Regions from separate parts of the Streptomyces sp. NPDC031379 genome, predicted to be linked through region 2. Evidence: riboswitches for the same ligand, from Rfam matches in the RefSeq annotation. Region 2 holds a riboswitch; each other region holds the start of a gene.
What was found. A riboswitch is a leader RNA that binds a small molecule or an ion and turns the genes downstream of it on or off. The one in region 2 is predicted to bind cyclic di-AMP.
Positions count from the first base shown of each region.

Region 1 (2,194 bases), on a different contig from region 2:
CGGTCGCCGAGAAGATCCTCGCCGACCGGGGCACCACCCCCTGGGCCACCTGCGCCCTGCTGTCCGGCCTGACGTCGAACTCCGGCTCCGTGGACGTCGACACGGGAGTCGACGGCTCCGGTGACACCGACGGTTCGGGCGACTCGTCCGGATCGACCGACAATTCCCACTCGTCTGGTTCGCCGGATTCCTCGTCGTCCGCCGACCCCGGCTCCCCCTCCGACTCCCACGCCGGCTCCGACTCCTCCGACGGTTCGGCCGGCACGCCGAACCACGGCCAGGGCGAGGACGAGGCCGCCGACCCCGATGCGGACTCCGGCGCGGACTCCGGCTCCAGTGGTACCAACACTCCCAAGTCCGACAAGTCCGTCGCTCCCGACACCGGAAACCCGCAGGGAAGCGACAGTGCGCCCACCGGCACTCCCACTGTCCCCAACTCGGACAATTCCCAGCAGAGTGCCGCCTCCTGGAGCCTCGTCGACACCGGTGCCCTCACCAGTGGCGGACGCCATCGGGGCGAGAGTGCGGACGAAACCGTGACAAACGGTCAGAGCGACACGGTGTCCGGCCGTCACGCCTCCCGTGAACCGGGTGCCTACACCGTCCGCGAGGGCGACTCGCTCGCCTCCATCGCCGACTCCCTTGAGGTCGACGGCGGATGGCGCGCGCTCTACGCCGAGAACAAGGAGGCCATCGGCTCCGACCCGAACCACATCTCCGCCGGTCAGGCCCTGGAAGTCGCTACCGAAACGGGCGAAAAGTAGCGGTAGTTGGCGCCCTGATTCGCGGCTGATGTCCGTTTTGGCGAAAGTGTGGGATGAGTCTCAGAAGCCCTGATCGTCTTTGAAATTCCGTCGATCGCCTGCCTACGGTCAGGACCGCTCGTCACCACGAGCCCCGGCAGTCGCAACGCCGAATCCTGCCAGCGGTTGCCCGGGAACAGTCGTCGCGTCAAGCGCCGCAGGCAGGAGCGGGGGACCCAAGGTAAGTGCCGGAACCAGCAGTTGAGCTGGCACCGGCTAGGGGTGGAGCCGCACTTCGCGCAAGCGGGAGTGCGGCCGGGCAACTCAACCGGCCCGAACCCGACAGCTCACCTCGCAGGCGTCGGTGAGGGGATCGATCCATGCTGTTTTCCGGCAAGGGCAAGCACCGTCGTCCGTCCAAGGCCGTCCGCGCCGTCGCGCTGGCCGGTGTCGCCTCCGCCGCCGTCGCCGCCCCGCTGATGGCGGCCGGCAACGCCTCCGCCGCCACCGCCTCCGAGTGGGACAAGGTCGCCCAGTGCGAGTCCGGCGGCAACTGGTCCATCAACACCGGCAACGGCTACTACGGCGGTCTGCAGTTCTCCGCCTCCACCTGGGCCGCGTACGGCGGCACGCAGTACGCCGCGCAGGCCAACCAGGCCACCAAGGCGCAGCAGATCACCGTCGCCGAGAAGGTCCTCGCCGCCCAGGGCAAGGGCGCCTGGCCGGTCTGCGGCACGGGCCTGTCGAGCACCCCCTACAACGGCTCCGCCCCGACGACCACCTCGTCGAGCGGCAGCACCACCACCCGCTCCACCGACGGGCAGGCCGCCTCCCGCTCCGCCGAGCGTCCGGCCCCGTCCGCGAGCAAGTCCGCGAGCAAGACCGTCACCACCCCGACCGGCAAGAAGGTCAAGAAGGGCGACGGCGAGTACAAGGTCGTCACGGGCGACACCCTCAGCTCCATCGCCGAGAAGCAGGGCGTCAAGGGCGGCTGGGAGAAGCTGTTCGAGCTGAACAAGGACGTCGTCGAGGACGCCGACCTCATCTACCCGGGTCAGCAGCTGCACCTGAAGTGACGCCCGGCCCCCGTTCGAACCACCGCGCCCTCACCTCCCCGGCCCTTCCGCCGAAGGCCGCGTGAGGGCCGGCCCCCGTCCCCACGGGCTCCCCGCCCCGGTGCGTGTTCCCCCGTACGCACCGGGGCGGGGTTCTTTGTTTTCCCGCTCTTCAGCTGGGCCTCATCCCCACCCCCCTTTGTTCCGGGCATGAACAATGGGTACCGTCTGCGTGTCCGTCACCGTCCACGGGTCGGTCGGTCGGTGGCCGATGCTCCGGGGACGGTTAGGCTCTAGTCGCAAGGCACAGCCGTAAGGCAGCCGCCCCGCACTTCCAGCGTCACATCCAAGAAGGAGATGCTCGTGCCGTCCATCGACGTCGTCGTAGCCCGGGAA
Region 1 is NZ_JBVIIT010000001.1:488,525-490,718, forward strand. Features, by position in the region: gene ACZ5CW_RS02300 (transglycosylase family protein) at 1-764, shown strand, start outside; cyclic di-AMP (ydaO/yuaA leader) riboswitch at 947-1,119, shown strand; gene ACZ5CW_RS02305 (transglycosylase family protein) at 1,124-1,819, shown strand; gene eno (phosphopyruvate hydratase) at 2,156-2,194, shown strand, end outside.
Region 1: another riboswitch for cyclic di-AMP. It lies ahead of ACZ5CW_RS02305 (transglycosylase family protein); the one in region 2 lies ahead of ACZ5CW_RS14155 (transglycosylase SLT domain-containing protein).

Region 2 (2,194 bases):
CTTCCTCGACAGCCGCCAATCCGACCTGGACATCGGCTTCCAGAGCCTGGTCCCGCACGCTCAGCCCGAACGGCCCGACGACGGTCACGAGGGGTCTCCTGTCTGCTGGTGTCTGCTGGCGATTACACGGTTTGTCGATAGGTCGCTGCCATCACTCGAGTCAGCGTATCCGGTCCTCTTTCGATCACCGATAGCGCCCACCGGTCCAGCCTGGGCGGTATCGGATCATGACCGGTATGGTTGTGATCAGCTGTTAAGAACGGACATTTATCGACTTAACAGGAATCTGCACACTTTGTCGCGAACCGAGGGGTGAGCGGAGTAACGCCCGCACCCTCACCGGAGCGCCGGCCACCGCCACCCCGGGCCACCGCGACAGACGGACAGCCACGCCCGAATCGCCCCGAATCCGCCCGGACGGCCCACCTCCCTCCACACATGGCGCCCTCCGCACGCCACGGCCACCACGAGCACGCGCCGCGGTCACCACGAGAACGACGGGCGCCGCACTGCGGGTTCCACCTCCGGCCGACCTGAAGCCCGAATCACCTGAATCCCTCATGTCTGATTTGCTGCACTTTGCTATTTCGTGAATTGGGTCACTCGCCCCCCTGGCCGGACCAACCCGCCAGGACACCCTTCTCCCCTTGCGCCGTCGGCCAGTTGAGGATTGGCATCCGCAAAGGATCAAGTACCTCATACGGCACAGATCAAGGTCAAATAGTGCGTTGTACGAATCCGGTACTTGTTCCCGACATGTGCTCTCGCATACGTTCCGGGCCGTCGGGCGGACGCCGAATCCTGCCGCCGCCCGCGTAACCCATCGACGAACTCATTCGTACGGCAGGAGCGGGGGACCCAGGTAAGCCGCCGGACCGGACGACCCATGTCGCACCGGAACGGCTCGGGGTGAAGCCGTGCCTCTCCCAGGGCACGGCCGGGCACCTCCCCGCCCGAACCCGACAGCTCACCTCGCAGGCGCCGGAGAGGAACTTCCCCATGTCTGCTGCCGCTCAGCCCCGCCGCACCCGGAACAACCGCCTCGTCCGCGCCCTCACCGCCGCCGGTACCGGCGCCGCCGTCCTCGCGCTCCCGCTCATCGGCGCGACCAGCGCCTCCGCGGCCGACAGCGCGACCACCCCGGCCACCACCCCCGCCGGGTACCCGAACAACCTCGACGGCTGGATCCGCGAGTCGCTCGCGATCATGGCCGAGAAGAAGATCCCGGGCACCTACAACGGCATCCACCGCAACATCATCCGGGAGTCGTCGGGCAACCCGATGGCCATCAACCTGTGGGACTCCAACGCGGCCAAGGGCATCCCGTCCAAGGGCCTTCTCCAGGTCATCGACCCGACGTTCAACGCCTACCACGTGGCCGGAACGTCGTTCAACGTCTACGACCCGGTCGCCAACATCACCGCCGCCTGCAACTACGCGGCCGCGCGGTACGGGTCGATCGACAACGTGTTCGGCGCGTACTGACCCACCCCGGTCCGACACCCGACACAGGGCGGACCGGCATACGACGGACCGGCGCGCACCGACACCTGACGGACCGGCGCGCACCGGCCTCCGGCCGACGGCGTGGCACTGACGAGTGGTACCGAAGTGCCGCTCAGTCGGTCGGGAAAAGTCTTTCGAGGACGACGGCGATGCCGTCGTCCTCGTTCGACAAGGTGACCTCGTCGGCCACCGCCTTGAGTTCGGGGTGCGCGTTGGCCATGGCGACCCCGCGTCCGGCCCAGTCGAACATCGGGATGTCGTTGGGCATGTCCCCGAAGGCCAGAGCCTGTTCGGGGCCGACCCCGAGCCGCTCGGCGGCCAGCGCCAGCCCGGTCGCCTTGGTCACCCCGCACGGCTGGAGTTCCACGGTCCCCGGCCCCGACATGGTGACGGTCGCCAGCGAGCCCACCGCCGCGCGCGCCACCGCCGCCAACTCGTCGTCGGACAAGGTCGCGTGGCGCAGCAGCACCTTGCTGATGGGCTCGCACCACAGGTCGTCGCGCCGGCCGACCCGTACCGCCGGCAGAGTCGGGTGCGGCATCAGATACCCGGGCTCGATGAGCGTGAGCCCGTCCGTGCCGTCCTGGTCGACGGCCGCGTAGACCTGCCCCACCTCCGCCTCGATCTTGCCGAGCGCGTTCTCCGCCAGCTCCCGGTCCAGCCGGACCGACCACAGCAGGCGGCCGGC
Region 2 is NZ_JBVIIT010000008.1:164,546-166,739, forward strand. Features, by position in the region: gene ACZ5CW_RS14150 (polyprenyl synthetase family protein) at 1-88, opposite strand, end outside; cyclic di-AMP (ydaO/yuaA leader) riboswitch at 815-996, shown strand; gene ACZ5CW_RS14155 (transglycosylase SLT domain-containing protein) at 1,000-1,485, shown strand; gene ACZ5CW_RS14160 (HAD family hydrolase) at 1,619-2,194, opposite strand, start outside.

Region 3 (2,194 bases), on a different contig from region 2:
TGCGCGGCAAGGGCCTGGGCGCGGTCGCCGCCGTCGCCGTGCTGATCGGGGCGTTCCGGGAGGCGGCCGAGCAGGAGACCACGCTGGAGGCGGTCGCCGAGCGGCTGGAGCGGGCGCTGGCCCGCGAAGGCACCCGGCGGGACGGCATCGACGCGTTCGAGGGCTTCACCACCGCCGTCCTCGCCGAACTCCCGCACGGCGACGGCGTCGTACGCGTCCTCAACCGCGGCCATCCCTCCCCGCTGCTGCTGCACGCCGACGGCACCCTGCGCATCCTGACCGCGCACGAGCCCGCGCTGCCGCTCGGCATGGGCGACCTCGGCATGTGGCCCGACCGGACGCTGGAGGCCGCCTTTCCGAGCGGGGCCACCCTGCTGCTCTACACCGACGGTCTGTCCGAGGCCCGGGACGCCCACGGCCGGTTCTACGAACCCGAACGACGGCTCGCCGGACGTGCCTTCCCCGACCCCGGCGCACTGCTCGGCCGGCTCGCCGCGGAGGTGCGGCGCCACTCCGGCGGCGGGATGACGGACGACATGGCGCTGCTCGCCGTACGGCAGCCATGAGCAGCCTCACCGAGGGTGACCGGTCGACCGCCGTGCGCATAACATCTGAGTCACCATCAAAACTTCTGTGACTCCTGAACCGCGGCCAACTCGCCCGATTTGCAGCGGTCCTGGCAGGTAAGTCCGCGGCCGAAAAGGTTAATGATCAAGCCGAACGGCTTGGAAAGTGCCTGGCACGTCTATTAACGTTCGATAACGCAGCGCGGTCGTCCCAGCCGTCACAAGAGGCGGCTCCGTGCGCATGCGCCGAATCCCGCAAGGGAACCGGGGAACCACCACCTTGGGGTGAATCACGCGGACACCGACGTGAACTCGCTGAGTCCACGCCTGGTATACGCGCGTAGGAGACCTTCCTGCTCCGAACCCGTCAGCTAACCCGGTAGGCGGAGGAAGGAAAGGAGCACGCCCGCGTGGCGTCCAACCGCCCTGCCCCAGAAGCCCCGTTCATACCGGCTCAGCGTGAGACCGAGACCTTCGGTTACGGCTCCTACCGCGCCGAGGAGGGCCCCTGGGAGGAGTGGAATCCCACCGAGGACTCCGTCGCCCCGGTCCGCGGCCGGCACCGTGTCGCCAAGCAGCGCGGCGGGTTCGCCCGCAGCTCCACCGTTCTCGGCGTCGGCGTGATCGCCGCGGTCGGCGCGGGCGGCATGGCCAGCGCCAACACCGGCAAGCCGCCGGTCTCCATCTCCCTGCCGGACCTGCCCTCCGTCGGCTCGCTCTTCGAGGACGACTCCGCCCCGGCACCCGAGGCCACCGCCACGACCGCGCTCAGCGACGTCGGCGTGACCTCCGCCGACACCGAGCAGGACGCCGACGCGGGCGAGGCCCTGCGCAACCGGATCATGGCCCAGGCCGAGCAGCAGCAGAGCAAGGCCGACAGCAAGGCCACCGCCGTGGCACTCGCCGCCGCCGAGAAGCAGACCGCGGACGCCGCCGCGAAGGCGGAGAAGGAAGCCGCCACCAAGGCCGCCGCCGCCAAGGAGAAGGCGGAGGCCGACGCCGAGAAGGCCGCCGAGGCCAAGCGGCTGGCCGAGCTGGCCAAGCAGTACGCGCTGCCGACCTCCTCGTACACGCTCACCTCGACGTTCGGCCAGGCCGGCTCGATGTGGTCCTCCGGCTACCACACCGGCCTCGACTTCGCGGCTCCCACGGGCACCCTCATCAAGGCCGTCCACACCGGCACGATCACCCAGGCGGGCTGGGCCGGCTCCTACGGCTACCGCACGGTCCTCACCCTCGACGACGGCACCGAGCTGTGGTTCTGCCACCAGTCCTCGATCAGTGTCTCCGTCGGCCAGAAGGTCTCCACCGGCGACGTCATCGGCCGCGTCGGCGCCACCGGCAACGTCACCGGCCCGCACCTCCACCTGGAGGTCCACCCGGGCGGCCAGTCCACCGGCATCGACCCGATGGCATGGCTGCGGGACAAGGGCCTCAACCCCTGACACGTCCCTCCGGGAGCCCGCGGGGGCACCCCTTTGCGGGATCTTGGCGCCGACGGCGGAATGCGATCATCTGCCGTCGGCGTTGACGTGGAGCATGACTTCTCTGCGCACACTCGGCTCCTCCGACCTCGAGGTCTTCCCGCTCTCCCTCGGCGGCAACGTCTTCGGCTGGACCGCCGACGA
Region 3 is NZ_JBVIIT010000042.1:31,562-33,755, forward strand. Features, by position in the region: gene ACZ5CW_RS39180 (PP2C family protein-serine/threonine phosphatase) at 1-566, shown strand, start outside; cyclic di-AMP (ydaO/yuaA leader) riboswitch at 801-967, shown strand; gene ACZ5CW_RS39185 (M23 family metallopeptidase) at 977-2,011, shown strand; gene ACZ5CW_RS39190 (aldo/keto reductase) at 2,106-2,194, shown strand, end outside.
Region 3: another riboswitch for cyclic di-AMP. It lies ahead of ACZ5CW_RS39185 (M23 family metallopeptidase); the one in region 2 lies ahead of ACZ5CW_RS14155 (transglycosylase SLT domain-containing protein).